One region of the Inquilinus sp. CA228 genome, then DNA from elsewhere that is predicted to be linked to it. Evidence: riboswitches for the same ligand, from Rfam matches in the RefSeq annotation. Region 1 holds a riboswitch; each other region holds the start of a gene.
The links. A riboswitch is a leader RNA that binds a small molecule or an ion and turns the genes downstream of it on or off. The one in region 1 is predicted to bind S-adenosylmethionine.
Positions count from the first base shown of each region.

Region 2: it holds a riboswitch for S-adenosylmethionine, as region 1 does, so the genes downstream of both, metZ (O-succinylhomoserine sulfhydrylase) here and ACTOWL_RS13100 (hypothetical protein) in region 1, are expected to answer to the same signal.
Region 3: it holds a riboswitch for S-adenosylmethionine, as region 1 does, so the genes downstream of both, metA (homoserine O-acetyltransferase MetA) here and ACTOWL_RS13100 (hypothetical protein) in region 1, are expected to answer to the same signal.

Region 1 covers NZ_JBQJIK010000022.1:48,062-55,396, forward strand. Annotated here, with positions in the region: gene ACTOWL_RS13070 (transporter substrate-binding domain-containing protein) at 1-547, shown strand, start outside; gene ACTOWL_RS13075 (hypothetical protein) at 617-847, opposite strand; gene ACTOWL_RS13080 (hypothetical protein) at 873-1,055, opposite strand; gene ACTOWL_RS13085 (cold-shock protein) at 1,158-1,367, opposite strand; gene ACTOWL_RS13090 (phosphotransferase family protein) at 1,582-2,337, opposite strand; gene coaA (type I pantothenate kinase) at 2,340-3,305, opposite strand; SAM-I-IV-variant riboswitch at 3,407-3,516, shown strand; gene ACTOWL_RS13100 (hypothetical protein) at 3,561-3,836, shown strand; gene phaC (class I poly(R)-hydroxyalkanoic acid synthase) at 3,856-5,586, opposite strand; gene ACTOWL_RS13110 (OmpA family protein) at 5,974-7,017, shown strand; gene ACTOWL_RS13115 (LL-diaminopimelate aminotransferase) at 7,061-7,335, shown strand, end outside.
Region 2 covers NZ_JBQJIK010000020.1:16,794-24,128, forward strand. Annotated here, with positions in the region: gene ACTOWL_RS11905 (ABC transporter substrate-binding protein) at 1-1,220, shown strand, start outside; gene ACTOWL_RS11910 (ABC transporter permease) at 1,228-2,178, shown strand; gene ACTOWL_RS11915 (ABC transporter permease) at 2,175-3,059, shown strand; gene ACTOWL_RS11920 (GNAT family N-acetyltransferase) at 3,056-3,538, shown strand; gene ACTOWL_RS11925 (SET domain-containing protein-lysine N-methyltransferase) at 3,638-4,051, shown strand; SAM riboswitch at 4,190-4,266, shown strand; gene metZ (O-succinylhomoserine sulfhydrylase) at 4,309-5,517, shown strand; gene ACTOWL_RS11935 (SH3 domain-containing protein) at 5,633-6,034, shown strand; gene ACTOWL_RS11940 (efflux RND transporter permease subunit) at 6,178-7,335, opposite strand, start outside.
Region 3 covers NZ_JBQJIK010000024.1:22-6,913, reverse strand. Annotated here, with positions in the region: gene ACTOWL_RS13800 (MarR family winged helix-turn-helix transcriptional regulator) at 1-335, opposite strand, end outside; gene ACTOWL_RS13795 (leucyl aminopeptidase family protein) at 319-1,704, opposite strand; gene ACTOWL_RS13790 (glutathione S-transferase family protein) at 1,796-2,431, shown strand; gene metA (homoserine O-acetyltransferase MetA) at 2,428-3,348, opposite strand; SAM-I-IV-variant riboswitch at 3,395-3,500, opposite strand; gene ACTOWL_RS13780 (TAXI family TRAP transporter solute-binding subunit) at 3,574-4,632, opposite strand; gene ACTOWL_RS13775 (MFS transporter) at 4,644-5,939, opposite strand; partial or broken gene ACTOWL_RS13770 (cell wall hydrolase) at 6,099-6,892, opposite strand, start outside.

The DNA.
Region 1 (7,335 bases):
GTTCGTCAGGACCAGCTGGAAGACGCTGATGGCGGATTTCACCGCCGGCGCCTGCGACATCGCCATGGGCGGCATCAGCGTCACCCTGCCGCGGCAGAAGCAGGCCTTCTTCAGCATTCCCTACCTGGTCGACGGCAAGACGCCGATCACCCGCTGCGAGAATGTCGACAAGTTCCAGACGGTGGAGCAGATCGACCAGCCGGGCGTCACCCTGGTGGTCAACCCCGGCGGGACCAATGAGAGCTTCGCCCGCGAGACGATGAAGACGGCGAAGATCGAGGTTTACCCGGACAACACGAAGATCTTCGACGAGATCCTGGCCGGCCGCGCCGACCTGATGATCACCGACGCCACCGAGACCCGGCTGCAGCAGAAGCTGCGCCCCGGCCTGTGCGCGGTGCATCCGGACCAGCCTTTCACCTTCTCCGAGAAGGCCTATCTGCTGCCGCGGGGCGACGAGGTGTTCAAGGCCTTCGTCGACCAGTGGCTGAACCTGCGCCTGCATGATGGCGTCTATGGCAAGATCAGCGCCGCCTGGATCGGGTGAGGCCGAACAGGATGCGGCGGCCGGACCGGGCCGCCGCGCGGTCATGGCTGGACGATTACTGGCGGACGATTACTGGCCGCGCAGCCGGGTCATGGTCTTGATCGGGCCGCGGGGATTGCCGGACATCTCGGCGATCTTGCGGTCCTGGGCTTCGATGAAGGCGCGCACGGGGGCCTCGCCGTCCAGCCCGTCGGCCTCGGCGCGCGGCACCTTGCGATTCGAGCTCAGCGTGCCGTCCTGGTAGACGACGTTGAACAGCACGAAGGTGCTGTCATTGGATTGTTTCTTGCTCCGGGCCATGGCGGCACTCCGGTGACGGTTCGGGTCAGGACGGCTCGGTCGCGTCATCCGGCGGCGGCGCATCGCCATCCTGGGGGGCGTCGCCGTCCTGGGTCGCCTTGCGGCGCGCGCTCTCTTCCTCGCGCTTCTGCAGTTTCTCCTGCTTCTTCTGTTCCTTGGCGCGGTTACGCTCGCTGCGCTGCTGGTTGTAGTTCGGCTTGAACGGCATGACGGCCTCCCTCTGGCGCGACGCTTCCGCATCGCCGGTCTGTCACAAGAAAAGGAGCGCCCGACGGCGCGGGCGCTCCTGTTCCGCTCCGCAATCGAAGGCTCAGACGGCCTTCAGATTCTCCGCCGAGGTCTTGCCGCGCTTCGGGTCGCGCTGCTCTTCGTAGGAGATCTGCTGGCCTTCGTTGAGACCACGCAGGCCGGCGCGCTCGACGGCCGAGATATGGACGAAGACGTCCGGGCCGCCGCTCTCCGGCTGAATGAAACCGAAGCCTTTGGTGCTGTTGAACCACTTCACGGTGCCGATCGGCATCGCTTTTCCTCCAGTTGAGGGGTTGGCGCCACGCGGGACTGCGCGACGCATCAAACGGGAAGGGGAAAGGCGAGGGATCCGCGGCCGCGAGGGCATAGCAGGCCGGCCGTCCGAACCAGAATGACCCCCTAAACATGGGGGACGGCGGGCGAATTGGCAAGTTCGACTGCAGAATCGGCCCGGACACAGCCACTTGCGGCCCCTCGAAGCCGGCTCACGGCAGCGATCCGGACCCGGCCATCGCCAGCAGCGCCTCGTCCTCGTCCGGCACGCCCTCGGCCAGGCGGGCGGCGGCGACGAAGGGCAGCCAGGCGAGAATCCGGTCCCGGCTTTCGCCCGCAGCCGCAGCGTAGGTCTCAACATAGGCCATGGCCAGGTCTGGCGCCACCGGACGGATCAGCACATAGGAGCGGCAGACATCGGCCGCCGGGTCGCCGGTGCAGGCATCCAGCCAGTCGACCACCACCTCCCGGCCCGGGGCTCCCAGGATGTTCCAGGGGTGGAAGTCGCCGTGGCAGAGGCGGTCGCCCTCCGGCAGCGCGTCCAGTCCGTGCAGCAGCCGGCGCCGCATCGCCTCGTCCGGCATCCCGGCGATATTCGCCGCCAGCCTCGCCTTCAGGCTGCCGAGATGCGTCCCCGGTCGGCTGTGGATGGCGATCTGCAGCCGGGCCATCCGCTCCAGGCCGGCCGGCCCCTCGGCGGACCGGCGCTGGATGGCGTCGGCGAGCGATGGCCCCTCGGCCCGGCTCATGGCGATCCCCCAGCGACCATCGATCTGGCCGACGGCGTGGACCGACGGCACGGGCAGGCCGAGCGATTCGACCAGCGCCAGGACCGAGGCCTCGCGGAACGCCGCCCGCTTCGGCGCGGCCGCGGTCGCCCGGTACAGCTTGACCACCCGGTCGCCGGCGTCGAAGACCTCGGCCTCCTTGCCCGATCCGATCAGCGGTCCGAGAAGTGGCAGCTCCATGGCTACATCCGGCGCAGGGCGACGGCGTCGACCGAATGATCGGCGGATTTGTGCAGCACCAGCCGGGCGCGCTGCCGGGTCGGCAGGATGTTCTCGCGCAGGTTCACCCCGTTGATCTGGTCCCAGATCTCGTGGGCGGCGCGGCGGGCCTCGGCCTCCGGCAGGTCGCGCTGGTGATGGAAATAGGAGGAGGGGTCCCGGAACGCGGTGCGCTGCAGCAGCAGGCGGCGCTCGACGAACCAGCGGGCGATGTCCTCCTCCTCGGCGTCGACATAGACCGAGAAGTCGAAGAAGTCGGAGGTGACGACCGAGGCCCCGGCCGGGGCCTGCAGCACGTTCAGCCCTTCGAAGACCAGGATGTCCGGCCGGCGGACCACCTGCTTCGCGCCGGGCAGGATGTCGTAGGCGAGATGGGAGTAGACCGGCGCCTCGACCTCCGGCCGGCCGGATTTCACCGCGGCCAGGAAGCCGATCATGCGGCGCAGGTCGTAGCTTTCCGGAAAGCCCTTGCGGCGCATCAGCCCGCGCTCCTCCAGCACGGTCTTCGGCCAGAGGAAGCCGTCGGTGGTCACCAGCTCGACCCGCGGATGGTCGGGCCAGCGCGACAGCAGCAGGCGTAGCAGCCGGGCGAAGGTGCTCTTGCCGACGGCGACGCTGCCGGCGATGCCGATGATGTAGGGCGGCGGCGGGCCGGGCCGGCCGAGGAAGGCGTCCTGCACCCCGTCCAGCCGGCGGGCCGCGGCGACGTGCAGGTTCAGCAGGCGCGACAGCGGCAGCAGGATGTCGGCGACATCGGCCGGCGACACCGGCTCGTTCAGCCCGCGCAGCTCGGCCAGCTCGGCCTCGGACAGGACCATCGGCGTCGTCGCCCGCAGCGCCGCCCATTCGGCCCGGGTGAAGCGGTCATAGGCGTGCGGCCGCGCCGCGAACAGGTCGGGTATTGGCCGGGCGGGGGAGGGGTCGGGCATCGCGGGCTCGCCGTTGACTGGCTGGCAGCGTCCGACGATCGGGGCCGTCGAGGCAAGTCTGCTATCCCTCTTGCGCCGCGCCGCGGCCCGCGCTACACACGGCTTCGCATCCAGAGTTGGGCTGACGCCCACGCCAACCTGCCTCCCGGGCAAGGTGGTGGCCTCTCGCAAGAGGGGCGATGCGGCCGGACCGGCAACCAAACGGGTCGAAAGCCGCGCGTCAGCCCTCCTCGCAACCGCGATGGAGGGTTTTTCATGTCTGCATTCCGTTCCGCCGAGATTCCGCTCGCCAGCCCCGGCGACACCGTCGAGCGGCTCGATGACCGCCCCTGTCCGGGGCGGCGCGACCCGCATCGGCGTGAGATCCTGTACGCCGTGGTGCATCGCGGCGCCGGGCTGTGGACCCATCTCTACCGCGTCGTCCTCGCCGCCGCGTCCCGGCCGGAGATCCATCTCGACCGGGTGCTGGAGGGCGATCGCCTGGCCGAGCTGCGCCGGGCCTATGCGGCGGTGGACGAGCTGGCGGCGTGACCCGTCAGGACGGGCCGCCCTACGTCGCCCGCACGTAGCGGCCAGGGGCATCCTCGATCGGGGCCAGCCCGCCGTCTCCGGGGCGGCGAGCCGGGATCTGGCCGCCGGCGTGGCGGGCGATCCATTTCTGCCATTCCGGCCACCAGGAGCCCTCGATCTGCTCGGCGGCCTGGAGCCAAGCCTCCGGGGTCTTCGGCGTCCGGGTGTTGACCCAGTGGCAGTACTTCTTCGCCGCCGGCGGGTTGACCACGCCGGCGATGTGGCCGGAGGCGCTGAGGCAGAAGCGCACCGGGCCGCCGAACAGCTGGGTCCCGGCATAGGTCGAGGCCCAGGGCGCGATGTGGTCGTCGCGGGTCGACAGCATGAAGGTCGGGGTCTTGATCGTGGTCAGGTCGATCGGCACCCCGGCCAGGGCGATGCCGCCGGGCTGCGCCAGCCGGTTCTCCTGGTACATGTTGCGGAGGTAGAAGCTGTGCATCGCGGCCGGCATCCGGGTCGCGTCGCTGTTCCAGTACAACAGGTCGAAGGGGAAGGGGTCCTTGCCCAGCAGGTAGTTGTTGACGACGAAGGACCAGATCAGGTCGTTGGCGCGCAGCAGGTTGAAGGTCGTCGCCATCGCCGAGCCGTCGAGATAGCCCTTGCCGGCCATCTTCGTCTCGATCGTCCGCAGCTGCTCCTCGTCGACGAAGATGCCGAGCTCACCCGGGTCGGTGAAGTCGGTCAGCGTGGTCAGGTAGGTGGCGCTCTTGACCCGGTCCGCCTCGCCCTTGGCCGTCATCCAGGCCAGGGTGCAGGCCAGCAGCGTGCCCCCCAGGCAGTAGCCGATGACGTTGACCTCGCGCTCGCCGGTCGCCTGCTCGATCGCGCCGAGCGCCGCCAGCGACCCTTCCAGCATGTAGTCGCCGAAGCTCTTGTCCGCCAGGTGCCCGTCCGGGTTGACCCAGGAGACGACGAAGACGGTGTGGCCCTGCTCGACCGCCCAGCGGATCAGGCTGTTCTGCGGCTTCAGGTCGAGGATGTAGAACTTGTTGATCCAGGGCGGGATGATCAGCAGCGGCCGCCGCGCCACCGTCTCGGTCGCCGGGTCGTACTGGATCAGCTGCATCAGCTCGGTCTCGAACACCACCTTGCCGGGGGTGACGGCGATGTTGCGGCCGATCTCGAAGGCGGTGCGGTCGGTCATGGTGATGGCGAGCTGGCCCTGGCCGCGCTCCAGGTCGGCCAGCATGTTCTCCAGGCCCTTGACCAGGTTCTCGCCGCGCGATTCCACCGTGCTGCGCAGCACCTCCGGGTTGGTGGCGACGAAGTTCGAGGGCGACATCGCGTCGATGAACTGCCTGGTATAGAAATCGACCTTCTTCGCGCTCTTGGCGTCCAGCCCCTCGACCTCCCGCACCGAGCCCTGCAGCCAGCGCGCGGTCAGCAGGTAGGACTGCTTGATGAAGTCGAACACCGCGACCTCGCTCCAGGCCGGGTCCTTGAAGCGCTTGTCGCCCTTCTCCGCCGCCACCACCGGCTCCGCCTCCTGGCCCAGCATGCGCTGGGCGGTGCGGTTCCACAGCGTGGCGTAATCCTGCCACAGCGACATCTGGGCCTGCACCAGCCGGGTCGGGTCGGCCATCAGCCGCTGGGTCATGGCCAGGAAGGCCGAGCCGATGTTGAACGGGTCCAGCTCCGGCGCCTCGGCCCGGCCCTGCTTCTCCAGGAAGGCGGTGACCAGCCGGGCGCTGCGCTCGCCGATCTCGATCATGCGGCGGCCCAGCTCGGCCGGGTCCGCCGCCGGCGCGGTCTCGGGGGCGGGCGTGCCGGGTTTGGTCTGAACCGCCGGCCCGGCCTCATCGGGCTTCGTCCGAGCCTGTGGCTTGACTTCGCCGGGTTTGGTCCGGGTCTTAGGCTCCGCTTCGCCGGACTTCGTCCGGGTCTTAGGCTCCGCTTCGCCGGACTTCGTCCGGCTGGGGGCGGGGCGGGCGCGCTCGGTCATGCGGAAGGATCTCCCTGGCTGCGGCGGCGTCGCCCGAGGCGCGGATTCGGGCGTCGAATGCCGCTTATCTGCCACTTTGCACGGCCATCCTCTTTCCAGTCCACCCTTTCAACGAAGTGTGCTAGGCACGTGCCCATGCGTCGCACCGGCTCTCTCATGATCGCTTCCGCCCGCCACGGCCTTCCGGTCCGTGGCGCCGTTTTCACCGTCGCCCTGGGCCTCGTCCTCGCAGGCTGCGGCGGCCGCATCTTCGACGGCACGCCCTATGCGGGCGACGTCCAGGCCTCCGTGCCCAAGGCCGAGACCGCCGAGGTCTCGCCGCTCGGGGTGGCCGAGCAGCCGCCGGTGCCCAGCGTCGGCGGCCCCCTGGGCACGGCGCAGGCGGGCGACACCAAGACCTACTCGCTGCCGGCCATGGCGCAGACCGACGCCGACCGCGCGGCGATGCAGCAGGCCCGGGCGCAGCAGGCGCAGCAGCAGGCCGGGACGCAGCAGCAGCGCCGGGCGCAGATCGAGGCGCAGCGTCAGGCCGCCTTCCAGCGCCAGCAGCAGGCCGCGCAGCAGCAGGCGGCGGCCCAGCAGGCACAGCAGCAGCAGCCGACCGGCACGGTGGCGCCGTTGACCTTCGGCCAGCGGCGCAACACCGCGGCCCCGCCGGCGATGGACTCGATGCCGCGCCCGGCCTCGGAGCAGGCCTACCCCACTCTCAGCACGGTGCCGGAGAAGCCGACCGACCTGCCGACGCCGGAGCAGCAGGCCGCGGTGCGCAGCCAGCTCGAGGCCGACCGCGCCGCCTCGGGCGCCCCCGGCGCGCTCAGCTTCGGCAACAAGCCGGCCGGCCAGGCCGCGGCGGCCGCCGCCCCGGCCGCCCCCGCGGCGGAGTCGAAGCCGGCCTTCAGCTTCAACAACCGGGTCGCCGGCACGGTCAAGTTCGACGGCGGCAGCACCACCCTGCCGGCCTCGGCCAACAGCACCATCGAGAACGTCGCCAAGACGGCGCAGAGCCCGAAGCTGCGGGTGGTCGGATTCGGCGCCGGCGACGGCGCGGCCCAGGCCAAGGCGCGGGCCGAGGCGGTGGCGGCGGCGCTGCGGGCCGCCGGCGTCGACCCGGCCCGAATCGTCACCGGCGGGTCGGCCGACACCCGGGCCGGCATCACCGACGGCCAGGCCGCCCGCGTCGAAATCTACCTCGCCCAGTAAGCTCAGCACCGGACGCCCCGACGGGCGTCGGGGGGATACGTCGATGACCGATCAGGACTTCCACCGAATCAAGCGCCTGCCGCCCTATGTGTTCGCCGAGGTGAACGCGATGAAGGCGGCGGCGCGAGCTCGGGGCGAAGACATCATCGATCTCGGCATGGGCAACCCCGACGGGCCGCCGCCGAAGCATGTCATCGAGAAGCTGACCGAGGCGGCGCAGAACCCGCGCAGCCACGGCTATTCCACCTCGCGCGGCATCCCTGGGCTGCGCCGGGCCCAGGCTGCCTACTACCAGCGCCGCTTCGGCGTCGAGCTCGA
Region 2 (7,335 bases), on a different contig from region 1:
ATGACGGGTCGCCGGTGACGCCGGCCGACATCGCCGCCAGCTTCGCCCGGGTGCGCGACCCCAAGACCGGCTCGCCCTATGCCAGCCGCATCGACATGGTGAAGGAGGTGACGCCGACCGGCGACCGGCAGGTGACGGTGACGCTGACAACGCCCTCCGCCCCCTTCCTCGCCAACCTGCCGCAGATCTCGATCGTGCCGGCCGCGGCGGCGACCGGCGGCATCGACCTGCAGCGCAAGACCGACGGCACCGGCCCGTTCACGCTGAAGGAATGGGTGCCCGACACCTACCTGCTGCTGGCGAAGACCGACGGCTATTGGCAGCAGGGCCTGCCGAAGCTCGACGCGGTCAAGATCAACATCGTGCCCGAGGCCTCGACCCGGCAGGTCGGCCTGTCCGGCGGCACCTACCAGCTGCTGCCGAATGTCGACCCGGCCACGGCGGCGACGCTGCAGGGCACGCCCGGCGTCACCCTGCTGGAGACGACCGACCTGTCCTACACCCTGGTCGGCATGAACGTCTCCAAGCCGCCCTTCGACAACCCGAAGGTGCGCGAGGCGCTGAACACCGCGATCGACCGGTCGCAGATCGTCGAGGCCGCCTATTTCGGCAAGGGCCAGCCGGGCGGGCCGCTGTCGCCCGGCCTGAAGGACTGGGCGCTGCCGGTCTCGGACTTTCCCTGCTACGCCGCCGATCCGGAGAAGGCGAAGGCGCTGCTGGCCGAGGCCGGCGTGGCCCTGCCGCTGAAGGCGGAGCTGAAGGTGCTGGGCTCGAACCAGCTGGTGGTCGATGTGTCCCAGGTGGTGCAGGCCCAGCTCAACGCCGCCGGCTTCGAGGTGGCGCTGAACGTGCAGGAGCAGGGCACCTTCATCCAGGACTGGCGCAACTCCAACTTCCAGCTCTTCGCCTCGATCAACGGCGGCAATGTCGACCCCGACGGCTACCTGTACCGGACCTTCCGCACCGGCGGGTCGACCAATGTGTTCAAATATTCGGACGCCGAGGTCGACAAGCTGCTGGACGAAGGGCGGGTGACGCTGGACCCGGCCAAGCGCAAGGCGATCTACGCCGACCTGCAGAAGCGCCTGGCCTGCGACGGCCCGATCGCCCATCTCGCCTTCGGCCAGCTGTTCACCGCGGTGCGCGATGGCGTGACCGGCTACGAGATCGTCGGCAACCGCTCCACCCGCTCGCTGCGGCAGACGGCGCTGCAAAAGTGATGGCGCGATGGCCCGTTTCCTGACCGGGCGGTTGCTCGACCTGCTGGTGGTGCTGTTCGGGGTCTCGGTCGTCGCTTTCCTGATGATCCGGCTGATCCCGGGCGACGCGGTGCAGATCATGCTCGGCGCCAACAGCGAGGTGACGCCCGACCGGATCGAGGCGCTGCGCCAGCGCCTCGGCCTCGACCAGCCGCTGGTGACCCAGTACCTGGCCTGGCTCGGCGGCCTGCTGACCGGCGATCTCGGCACCAGCCTGTGGACCGGCCGGCCGGTGCTGGAGGAGATCGCGGCCCGGATCGGCGTCACCATCGAGGTCACGCTGCTGGCGCTGATCGTCTCGGTGGCGCTGGCGGTGCCGGCCGGCTGCCTGATGGCCTATTTCCGCAACTCCGCCCGCGACTATCTGGTGCGGGTGATCACCATCGCCGGCGTCACCGTACCCTCCTTCTGGCTCGGGGCGCTGCTGATCTACCTGTTCCACGGCGTGTTCCCGTCCTTCCCGGCGATCGGCTTCGTGCCGCTGGCCGACGACCCGGTCGGCAACCTGCAGCGCATGCTGCTGCCGACCGTCGCGCTGGCCGTGCCGGTGCTGGCGTCGCTGTCGCGCATCGTCCGCTCGGCCATGCTCGACGCGCTGGGGCAGGACTACATCCGCACCGCCCGGGCCAAGGGCGTCAGCGAGCGGGCGGTGGTGTTCGACCACGCCTTCCGCAACGCCATGATCCCCTTCGTCACCGCGCTCGGCATCTCCGCCGGCTACCTGTTCGGCGGCGCCATCGTGGTCGAGCAGGTCTTCGCCCTGCCGGGCCTGGGCCGGCTGATGCTGGGCGCGATCGCGGAGCGCAACTACCCGCTGATCCAGGCGGCGATCCTGCTGGTCACCGCCGGATTCGTGGTCGTGAACTTCGTCACCGACATGCTCTACGCCGCCCTCGACCCGCGGATCGGCCTGCGATGACGGCGCCCCCGTCCAACATATTGGGGCCCGAGACCCTGGCGCCGCCGTCGCGCCGCCGCATCGCCGCGCCGCGGCACCCGCTGGTCTGGATCGGCGGGGCGCTGGTGCTGCTGCAGGTCGGGGCGGCGCTGCTGGCGCCCTGGATCGCGCCGGACGACCCGCTGGCCCAGCATGTGATCCGGCGCATGAAGGCGCCCGGCGCCGCGGCCTGGCTCGGCACCGACCAGTTCGGCCGGGACGTGCTGTCGCGCATCCTCTACGGCTACCGCGCCTCGCTCGCCGCCTCGGCCAGCGCGGTGCTGCTGGCGCTGCTGGTCGGCGGCACCCTGGGCGTGGCCGCGGCGCTGCGCGGCGGCTGGCTCGACCGCGCCGGCATGCGGCTGATGGACATCCTGTTCGCCTTCCCGATCATCCTGCTGGCGATCGGCATCGTCGCCGTGCTGGGGCCGGGGGCGACCACCACGGCGCTGGCCATCGGCATCGTCTACATCCCGGTCTTCGCCCGGCTGCTGCGCGGCCCGGCCCTGGTGGTGGCCAGCAGCCAGTACGTGCTCGGCGCCCGCGCCATCGGGGCGGGGGAGGGGCGGGTGCTGTGGCGCCATGTGCTGCCCAACCTCGCCAGCGTCATCCTGGTGCAGGCCAGCCTGGCCCTCTCCACCGCGATCCTGGTCGAGGCCTCACTGTCCTTCCTCGGCCTCGGCACCCAGCCGCCGGTGCCCTCGCTCGGCCGCATGCTGGCCGAGGCGCGAAGCTACCTGCTGCTGTCGCCCTGGGATTCGATCTTCTCCGGCCTTGCCATCCTGTTGGCGTCTTTCGGCTTCAACCTGCTCGGCGACGGGTTGCGCGATGCGCTCGATCCCAGGCTGCGGGGCAGTGGATGATGGGTGACATTGGGACGATGGCGGCGGTGACGGTCCGGCCGCCGGCGCCGGCGGATGTATCGGCTGTGGCGGAGGTCGCCTGGCGCAGCACCCGTGCCGCCTTCGAGCACATCCTCCCGGCCGCGATCCTGGACCGCAAACGGCCGGAGGATTTCGCCAACCGCTTCGCCGCCCGGCTGCCCGATTTGCGCATCGTGGTCGACGATCAGGGCACGCCGCTCGGCTTCTCGCTGATGACCGGGTCGCATCTCGACATGCTGTTCGTCGACCCGGCGGCGCAGGGCCGGTCGGCCGGTACCGCGCTCCTGGCCGACGCCGTGGCGCGCGGCTGCCGGACGCTGGAGAGCTTCGCCCACAACCGGCTCGCCCGCCGCTTCTACGAGGCCCGCGGCTTCCGCCTCTGCCGCACCTATCGCCGGCTCTACGAGGGGATCGAGATGCCCTTCGTGCTCTACGCCCTGGCCGAGGATCGCGGCTGACCCGGCGGGTGGCCCGCGGCTGCCTCCAATGCTGATGGAATTTTGATCGCGGGCGCGGGCAGCCTCGTCGCCATGTCCGATCCATCGATAAGTTGCCGAATGAAGCCGGAAGACGAGGGGTATGACGTCCGCAGCGTTGCGGCGGCCGGCCGTGGCGTGTTCGCCACCCGGCGGTTCGTCCGGGACGAGGTGGTCTGCCGCAACCCGGTGCTGCTGCTGGACCAGGAGGACTGGCGGCGCTGCCAGGACACGATCCTCGACGACTACGTCTACCGCTGGCCGGAGGAGGGCCGGCCGCGGGCCGTCAGCCTCGGCGTCGGCAGCCTGTTCAACGCCAGCGACGCGCCGAATGTCGATGTCGAGATCGACGTCGCCGCCAAGATCCTGACCTTCCGGGCGATCCGGCCGATCGAGCCGGGCCAGGAGCTGGTGCTGGACTATGGCTGGGGCGCCGGCGCAGCGGACCGCATCCGGGGCGGCAAGAGCCGGACCCTGCACGCCGTCGGCGGCTGATCGGGGGATCAGGCCGGCGGCCCGAGGCGCCCCCCAGCCCCTGCTGCGGGGCTGGGGCGCCCTTGCCGCAGGCTGCTTGCCCCGAAACGCATTGCCCGATCGCCGTTTTGCCGATAAGTCTTGGGTCCGCTGCTCCCAAAGCGGCCCCGTGGTGATTTGAGCCGACCGGCTTGCGGCCACGTTAAACTCCGCTAAAAGGTCGGTTGCGCGCAGGTCCCGCACGCACCGCCTCCCGGTCGGATCGAGGAGTCGGTGAGATGGATCGTTACGAAGCCCCGAGCGAAGACGAATTCGGCCCCGAGACGGTGCTGATCCGCGGCGGCACGCGACGAACGCCCTATGGCGAGACCTCCGAGGCGATCTTCCTGACCTCGGGCTTCGTCTATGACAGCGCGGCGGCGGCCGAGGCGCGCTTCACCGGCGACCAGCCGGGCTTCGTCTATTCCCGCTACGGCAACCCGACGCTGGAGGTGCTGGAGACGCGCCTGGCCCTGCTGGAAGGGGCGGAGGGCTGTCACGTCACCGCCAGCGGCATGTCGGGGGTGTTCACCGCCCTGTTCTGCCATCTCCGCGGCGGCGACCATGTCGTGGCCAGCCGGGCGCTGTTCGGCTCCTGCTTCTTCATCCTCAACGTCATCCTGCCGCGCTACGGCATCATCACCACCTTCGTCGACGGCGGCGACCTCGCGGCCTGGGAGGCGGCGATGCGCCCGAACACCCGGGCGGTGTTCCTGGAGACGCCGGCCAACCCGACGCTGGACCTGGTCGACGTCGCCGCGGTGGCGAAGATCGCCCATGCCGCCGGCGCCAAGGTGTTCATCGACAATGTCTTCGCCACGCCGCTCGGCCAGAAGCCGCTCGAACTCGGCGCCGATGTGGTGATCTATTCCGCCACCAAGCATATCGACGGCCAGGGCCGGGTGCTGGGCGGTGCCGTGCTGGCGGACCGGAAGTTCCTGAACGACGACTTCCTGCCCTATTACCGGCACACCGGCCCGGCCCTGTCGCCGTTCAACGCCTGGGTGCTGGTGAAGGGGCTGGAGACGCTCGGCCTCAGGGTCGAGCGGCAGGTCGCCAGCGCCCACCGCCTGGCGCAGCTGGTCGAGGCGCATCCGGCCGCCAGCTCGGTGCGCTACCCCTGGCTGGAAAGCCATCCGCACCACGCGCTGGCGAAGCGGCAGATGAAGAATGGCGGCACGCTGGTCGCCTTCGACCTCGGCAGCAAGGCGGCGGCCTTCGCCTTCCTCGACGCGCTGCGGCTGGTCGACATCTCGAACAATCTCGGCGACACCAAGTCGCTCGCCACCCACCCGACCACCACCACCCACCGGGCGATGGAGGCGGCCGACCGCGCCGCCATGGGCATCACCGAGGGGCTGGTGCGGATCTCGATCGGGCTCGAGGGGATCGAGGATCTCGAGCGCGACCTGTCCCGCGCCCTCGACGCGGCGAAGCGCGTCGGCTGATGATACGGCCCCGGGGGGTGAGGCACGGCGCCGCGCCCCCTGATCCGGGCGACCGGATTCCGGCTCTGCCACGTTGGGACGGACGAAGGGGGATCTGATCCCTGGAGTTCGCATGATGAGATGGAAGCTTGCCCTCGCCGCCATGGCCGGGCTGGCGATGACGGCCCTGGCGGCGCCGGCGGCCAACGCCGCGCCGGGCTACACCACCGCCGCGGTCCGGCTGCGCGCCGGCCCGGGCGCCGATTATCCGACGGTGGCGCGGCTGCGGCCGGGCGTGCCGGTGCAGATCTTCGGCTGCCTCGACGGCTGGGCCTGGTGCGACATCGGCGTCGGTCCCGACCGCGGCTGGACCGACGGCCGCTTCTTGGCGGCCGATGTCCAGCATCGCCGCCGGGTCATCGTCGAGGCCGCGCCGGTGATCGGCGTGCCGGTGATCAGATTCGACGCCGGCCCCTACTGGGACAACTACTATCGCGGCCGGCCCTGGTATCACGACCGCGGCCGCTGGGCGCATTAAGCCAGGCCAGATCGGAATCCCGATCGGACGGTGAGTTGTTGCCTCTCCCGCCAGGCGGGAGAGGCAATCGGTGTGATTCAGCCCGAAATGATCATGCTTCAACGCTGAAAGCGAAGGGCGGCTCTTCACGGAGCCGCCCTGTTTCATTCGGCCGGCGTGCCCGGCGCCTCGGCCCGCGGCTTCGGCGCGATCGAGCCGCCCAGCAGCTTCTCATGCACCCATTCGCGGACATGCTGCAGGGTGACGTAGAGCATCGGGATCAGGAAGATGCCGAGCGCCGAGGCGGCGATCATGCCGCCGAACACCGAGGTGCCGACGCCGCGCCGGCTGGCCGCGGCCGCGCCCGCCGCCGTCACCAGCGGCACCAGGCCGAGGATGAAGGCGAAGCTGGTCATCATCACCGGCCGGAAGCGCAGCCGGGCGCCCTCGATCGCGGCCTCGGCGATCGACGACCCCCCCTCGCGCTTGGCCTTGGCGAACTCGACGATCAGGATGCCGTTCTTGCTGGCCAGGGCGATCAGCACGATGATGCCGATCTGGGCGTAGACGTCGTTCGACAGTCCGGCGATCCACAGCGCCGCCAGGCCGCCGACGATGCCGACGATGACCGACAGCAGCACGCCGATCGGGATCGACCAGCTCTCGTACAGCGCCACCAGGAACAGATAGGCGAACAGCACGGCGAGGCCGAGGATGAAGCCGGTCTGGCCGGCCGCCTCCAGCTCCTGCAGCGCGGTGCCGGTCCATTCGAAGCCGTAGCCGGACGGCAGGGTGGCGGCCGAGACCCGGGTCATCGCCGCCAGCGAGTCGCCCGAGCTGAAGCCCGGCGCGGCGCTGCCCAGGATGTTCACCGCCCGGTAGTTGTTGTAGCGGGTGATGAACAGCGGCCCCAGCTGCTGCTCGGCCTCGACCAGCGACCGCATCGGCACCATCTGGCCGGTCGAGGAGCGGACATAGATCCGGTAGATGTCGTCGACGGTGCGGCGGTCGTTGGCCTCGCCCTGGGCGATCACCTGCCAGGTGCGGCCGAACAGGTTGAAGTCGTTGATGTAGTAGCCGCCCAGCGTCGCCTGCAGCGCGTTGAAGATGGCGCTGACGGCGACGCCGAGATTCTGCGCCTTCTCGCGGTCCAGGTTCAGGAAGATCTGCGGCGTGTTGGCGTTGTAGGAGGTGAACACCTGGGTCAGGCCCGGCGTCTGGTTGGCGGCCACCACCAGCCCCTGCGCCACCGCCGCCAGCTCGTTCGGGCTTTTGCCTTCGAGATCCTCGAGCTGGTACTGGAAGCCGCCGGCGGTGCCGAG
Region 3 (6,892 bases), on a different contig from region 1:
GTCCGCTCGATCAGCACGTTGCGCCGATCGGCCGCGTCGACCGTGCGGCGGGTCAGGCCGAGCTCGCCGAGCCGGTCGAGCGCGCGGGTCACCGCCGGCTTGGAGATGTGCAGGGTCGAGGACAGGCCGCGCACGGTGTGCGGCGCCGGGGTCAGGTAGATGGTGAGCAGGAGCGCGATCTGCCGCGACGACAGGTCCGGCGCCTCGCGCCGGACCGCAGCGGTCAGGGCATGGCGCCACAGCTCCAGCGCCTGAAGCGAGGTCAGGGCGACGGTCATGCCGCACTCGTCCTCGGCGACGGCGATACGGTCGATCGAATCAGCGCCGGCCTCCAAACCGCTCCTCCAGCAGGGCGTAGACGGCCCGCATCGTCATCGCCTCGCCGCCCTTCGGCCGGCCCGGACGGTCGGCGCCGTTCCAGGCATAGAGGTCGATATGCACCCAGGGCACGCCCGGGGCCACGAAACGCTCGAGGAACAGGGCCGCGGTGATGGCCCCGCCGAAGCGCGTGTCGGGTGCGTTGTTGATGTCGGCGATGCCGGATTTCAGCAGCCGGTTGTAGGGCTGCCACAGCGGCAGGCGCCACAGCGGGTCCTCCGCCCGGCGCGACGCCGCGGCCAGCGCATCGGCGGTGGCGTCGTCGTTCGAGAACATCGCCGGCACGTCGGTGCCCAGCGCGACCCGGGCGGCGCCGGTCAGGGTGGCGAAGTCGACGATGATCTCGGGCTTCTCCGACGACGCCTCCTCCAGCGCATCGCACAGCACCAGCCGCCCCTCGGCGTCGGTGTTGCCGATCTCGACCGTCAGCCCCTTGCGGCTGCGGTAGACGTCCATCGGCCGGAAGGCGTCGCCGGACACCGCGTTCTCGACCGCCGGCACCAGCACGCGCAGCCGCACCGGCAACTGCGCCATCATCACCATGCGGGCGACGCCGAGAGCATGGGCGGCGCCGCCCATGTCCTTCTTCATCAGCAGCATGCCGCCGGCATCCTTGAGGTCGAGGCCGCCCGAATCGAAGACGACGCCCTTGCCGACCAGGGTCACCTTCGGCGCCGACGGGTCGCCCCATTCGATGTCGATCAGCCGTGGCGCCCGGCTGGAAGCGCGGCCGACGGCGTGGATCATCGGATAGTTGCGGGTCAGCAGCTCGTCGCCGGTGATGACGCTGAAGCGGGCGCCGAACTCCTTGGCCAGCGCCTCGGCCGCCGCGGCCAGCTCGGCCGGGCCGAGGTCGTTGGCCGGGGTGTTGACCAGGTCGCGCACCAGCGTGGTGGCGCTGGCCGCGCGCTCGACCGCGGCGCGGTCGGCGGCCTGCGGCCAGACCAGCTTCGCCGAGACCCGGTCCGGCCCCTTGTAGCGGCCGTAATGGTAGCCGCCGAGCGCCCAGCCGAAGGCGGCAGCCGTGGCGGTCGCCGGCTCGACCGAATCATCCAGCGCGTAGCTGCCCGCGGGCAGTCCGGTCGGCAGCCCGGCGAAGGCCCAGGGGTCGGAGGCGGAGTCGATCCCGACCAGGATCGCGTCGACCCGGCCGCCTTCGCCCGGCAGCGCCAGGGTGCGGCCCGACTCCGCGGCGAAGCCGTTGGCCTCGGCCCAGGCCCGCCGGGCCGGCGTGGCGGCGGATCGCCAGCTGTCCAGCGCAGCCTTGCTGAGCGGGATCAGAGAGACGGTCTCTCCCTCGGCGGCATCGACCAGATTCGGCAGCACGGCGCAGGCCTTCTTGCGTTCGGGAACTCGGGGCGGCACACCATGCTCCAGCCCGTTTGCCTTGCCAACCCCTCAGCCGGACCGAACCGCCATGCGCCTCGTCATCGGCAACAAGCGCTACTCCTCCTGGTCGCTGCGGCCCTGGCTGGCCCTGGCGCATCACGGCCTCCCGTTCGAGGAAATCCTGATCCCGCTCTATCGCGACGGGTCGAAGGAAGCGATCCTGCGCCATTCGCCGAGCGGCAAGGTGCCGACCCTGATCGACGGCGGCACGACGGTCTGGGACAGCCTGGCGATCCTCGAATATCTGGCCGAGCGCTTTCCGGACCTCGCCCTGTGGCCGCGCGACGCGGCGCGCCGGGCGCTGGCGCGGTCGATCGCGGCGGAGATCCACAGCGGCTTCACCGCCCTGCGCAACGAGCTGCCGATGGACCTGGCACCGCCGACTCCCGGCCAGGCCCGCAGCGCTGCGGCCGAGGCCGACATCGCCCGCGTCACTGCGATCTGGCGGCAGTGCCGCGAGGCGGCCGGCGCCGAAGGCCCGTTCCTGTTCGGCGCCTTCGGCGCGGCCGACTGCATGTATGCCCCGGTCGTCATCCGCCTCGACCGCTACCGGGTGCCGCTCGACCCCGCCTGCCGGGCCTATGCCGACGCGGTCCTGGGCCTGCCGGCGATGCGGCGCTGGGTCGAGGCGGGGTTGGCCGAGCCCTGGGTGCTGACGTTCTAATCCCGGCCGATGTCGCCGACCTCGTACGGCGTGGTCTGGTAGATCTGGTTGATCCAGTTGCCGAACAGCAGATGGGCGTGGCTGCGCCACCGGTTCTGGGGCCGGCGATCGGGGTCGTTCCCCGGGAAGTAGTCGTGCGGCAGGGCGATCGCCTTGCCGGCGGCGACGTCGCGGAAATACTCGTCGCCGAGCGTGTCGGTGTCGTACTCGACATGGTTGAACATGTGCAGCGACCGGCGGCTGGCATCTTCCAGCAGGCACAACCCGGCCTCGTCCGACTCCATCAGCACCTTCATGCCGCTGCCGGCCGGGATGTCCTCGCGCCGGTTCTCGGTCCAGCGCGACACCGGGATGGTGAAATCGTCCGAGAAGCCGCGCAGATAGGGCGAGGCCGCCTCGATGATGCGGTGGCGGTACACGCCGAACTTCTTCTGGGGCAACGCGTATTTGGGGACGCCGTGGAAATGATGCACGGCCGCCTGGGCGCCCCAGCAGATGTTGAAGCAGCCATGGACGTTGGTCTGCGTCCAGTCGAAGACGCGGCGCAGCTCGTCCCAGTAGGTCACCTGCTCGAACGCCATCGTCTCGACCGGCGCGCCGGTGACGATGAAGCCGTCGAACTTCTCGGTCCGGATGTCCTCCCAGTCGCGGTAGAAGGACAGGATGTGGTCGCTGGGCGTGTTGCGCGGGACGTGGTTGGTCATCTTGACCAGCGTCAGCTCGACCTGCAGCGGCGAGGCGCCGAGCAGCCGGGCGAACTGGGTCTCGGTCTTGACCTTGTTCGGCATCAGGTTCAGCAGGCCGATCCGCATCGGCCGGATGTCCTGCCGCACCGCCTGCGCCTCGAGCATCACCATGACCCCTTCCGCTTCGAGGACGGACCGGGCGGGCAGGTCGTTCGGAATCTTGATCGGCATTTCGCTTCGGTTCTGTTCCGCGTGTCGTGGGCAGGACCGATTGTGGATGGACCCGTTTGGTTGTCGGTTCGACCACATCCCCCCTCGCGGGGGCGCCACCTTGCTCGGGAAGCAGGTTGGCGTCGGGCAATGCCCAACTCCTGATGTGCCGCCAGTTCTACGGGGTCCGCCGCGATATTTCAACTGGATGAATGCGGGATATCGTCCGGCCCGCCGGGCTTCGGCTCAGGGCGTCGCCCGGGTCGGCAGGCTGAGCATCGCATGCTCGGCATAGTAGCGGGCGGCGCCGGGATGCAGCGGCACGCCGAGGCCGCGCGTGGCGCCTTCGAGCGCGACCTCCTTGCCGCGCGCATGGCCGGCCGCCAGCAGGTCCAGGGTCGATTTCTGCCACAGGGCGCGGGTGATCTCGTAGACCGTGGCCTCCTCGATCCGCTCCGCCACCAGCCAGATCGCCCCGACCGACAGGGCCGGGACCTCCGCGGCGACGCCGTCATAGAGGCCGGCGGGGATCGGCTCCAGGGCGAAGAACGGCACCTTGGCGATCAGCGCCTCGGTCTCGGGCCCCGTGATCGGCAGCAGCCGGATCGGCCGCCGCCGCGCCAGGTCGGCGATCACCCCGAGCGGCGGCCCGCCGGTCATCACCATGGCGTCGAGGCCGCCTTCGGCCAGCAGGTCGGCCGAGGGCTCCGGCCGTTCATAGACCTCGGTCACATCCGTCTGCTTGAGGCCGTAGGCGGCCAGGATCAGACGGATGTCGTAGATCGTGCCGGAGCCTTCGGCGCCGACCGAGACGCGCTTGCCCTTGAGGTCGGCCACCGACTGGATCGGGCTATCCGCCGGCACCACGACATGGACGAATTCGGAGAACAGATGGGCGATGGCGCGCAGGCTGGTCACCGGCGGCTGGCCGGCGAAGGGCCCCTCGCCGGCATAGGCGGCGAAGGCGACGTCGGCCTGGGACAGGCCGGAATCGAACTCGCCGTCGCGGATCCGCCGGATGTTGTCGATCGAGCCGGCGCTGGCCTGGGCCACCGCGATCAGGCCGGCGACGCCGCAGCTGCCGCCGGCGCTGCCGCAGGGCGGCAGGCCCGGCGGGCCGGAGATGGCGCCGGCGATGATGCCGCCGATCGGGAAATAGGTGCCGCCGGTGGTGCCGGTGCCGATGCGGAAGAACAGCGGGTCCTGCGTCTGCGCCCACGCCGGCCGCACCCCGCCGAGCCCCGCCGCGGCCATCCCGGCGGCGGGAAGCACCGAGGTCAGCAGGCGGCGGCGGGTGAGCGGCATGGCGGTTCCCTTCAGGCGGCGTCGCGCATGGTCGGCGGCGTCTCGTCCGGCCCGCGCGGATCGAGTTCGGCGGCCACCGGCGTGGTGGTCGGCGCCACCGAGACGAAGCTGCCCTGCTCCTCGTTCGGCTTCGCCGCGCGCCGGGTCATGCGGTAGACGGTGAACAGTGCCAGCAGCGCCGCGACCGAGCCGGTCCAGACGAACAGTCCGTCCGGGCCCAGCAGCTGCATCACCTGCGACGCCACGATCGGCCCGAACACCGCGCCGCTGCCGTAGCACAGCAGCAGGCCGGCGGCGGCCGGCACCAGCTGCTCCGGCGTCATGAAGTCGTTGGCGTGGCTGAGGCTCAGCGGATAGATGGTGTAGGACAGCCCGCCGAAGGCCGCGAGCAGCACCAGCAGCAGCGTTATCGAGGTGCCGCCGAACAGTGCCAGCGCGGCGCTGATCAGGGCCAGCGCGATGGCGATGCCGAGGAACACCTGGCGCCGGTCGAAGCGGTCGGACAGCCGGCCGACCGGGTATTGCAGCAGGAAGCCGGCGAAGATCGCCGTCATCATGAAGCTGGCGATCCAGTTCGGCGCCGGGTCGATGGTGCGGGCATAGACCGGTCCCATGCCGGAGAAGGCGGCGCTGATCAGCCCGACCGAGAAGCAGCCGGCGACGCCGAGCGGCGAGATCGCGATCAGGGTGCGCAGGCCGAAGCGCTTGACCTTGATCACCGGCGGCGTCTCGACCGGGGTCAGCGACAGCGGCACCAGCGACAGCGACACCAGCATCGCCACCACCGAGAACAGGGCGAAGCCGGCCGGATCCATCACCGTCAGCCAGGGCTGCGACAGGCCGAAGGCGGTGTAGTTCACCGCCATGTAGGAGGACATCACCCGGCCGCGCACGGCGTTCACGGCGCGGGCGTTCAGCCAGCTTTCGATGATGGTGAACAGCACCGCCATGCTGATGCCGGTGACCAGGCGCAGCGCCGCCCAGACGATCGGGTCGACCCAGAGGGCGTGGAACAGCGCCGCGGCGGAGGCGATGGCGGCGAAGGCGGCGAAGGTGCGGATATGGCCGACCAGCAGCACGATCCGCGGGCAGATCAGCGTGCCGAGGGCGAAACCGCCGGAATAGAAGGCCAGCACCAGCCCGATGGTGCCGACATCGAAGCCGTCGAGATCCATCCGCACCGCGATCAGCGTGCCGAACAGCCCGTTGCCCATGATCATGATCGCGGCGCTGAACAGCAGCGGCGCCACGGCCAGGAGGACCGAACCGAGCGAAGGTGTCGCAGAAGCGGGGGTGGTGGCAGCCATCACGTCCGTTCTAGGTCGGCCGAAAGGCCGGGGCCAGGGAAGATTCGTGACGATTTCAGGGCAAGCCGCCCGATGGTCCCGGCCCGCAGATAAGGTGGGTCGGACAGCCGGGCGGACCAGCCCCTCGCCGCCCCGGACGGTCGGCGGGACGGCTCCGGGTCAGCCGCCGCGCTTCGGCCGGTAGAACAAATGGTCGCCGATCGAGGCGGTGCGGCGGAAGCGGTTGGTCCAGGCCGGCATGCCGCGGCCAAGCGCCCGCATCGCCGCCGGGGCGAGGAAGTACTGGGCGCCTTCGGTCGGGTCATCGGCGAAATAGCCGTCCAGCATCTGCCAGACCACGAGGCGCGCGGTGCGCTGCAGGATCTCGTCCTGGGCGCTCAGCGGCTGCGGGAACTGCGGCATGGCGCCGGCGCGCACGGCCTTGGCGAAGGCGCGGAAGCGCGGGCGCGACAGCGGCTCGAACTGGCCCGGATCGGCCAGCACCTCACAGGGCGAATCGCCGAAATCGTCGTCCACGGCGATGCGGTTCATCACCACCCAGACCACGGCCGCCATGCCGCGCGTGCCCTGGTTGCCGGCCTCGGTGTAGGCGGTGAAGGCGAGGCAGCGCAGCGCGCGCTCCGCCTGGGCCGGCTCGGCCGGCAGGGCCACGCCGCCGATGCTCATCGGCGCCGAGCCGTACTGCCGCAGCAGCGGCGAGGGCTGGTCGAGCGCGCTGCCGCGGGCGGAGACGAAGATGGTGCAGGCCAGGTCGCCAGGGCCGCAGCCGGTCAGGCGGCGGCCGGCGCCGTCGGCCTCGGCGTCGCGCAGCCAAGGGGCGCCCGCCGGCTCGATCAGCGACACGGCGCGGGCCAGGGCGACATCGAGCCGCTCGGTCTCTTCCGGCTCGGGTCGGTCGACCCGCAGCAGCGAGGAGCGCGACCGGGCCCAGACCGGCGCCGCCCCGGGCGCGG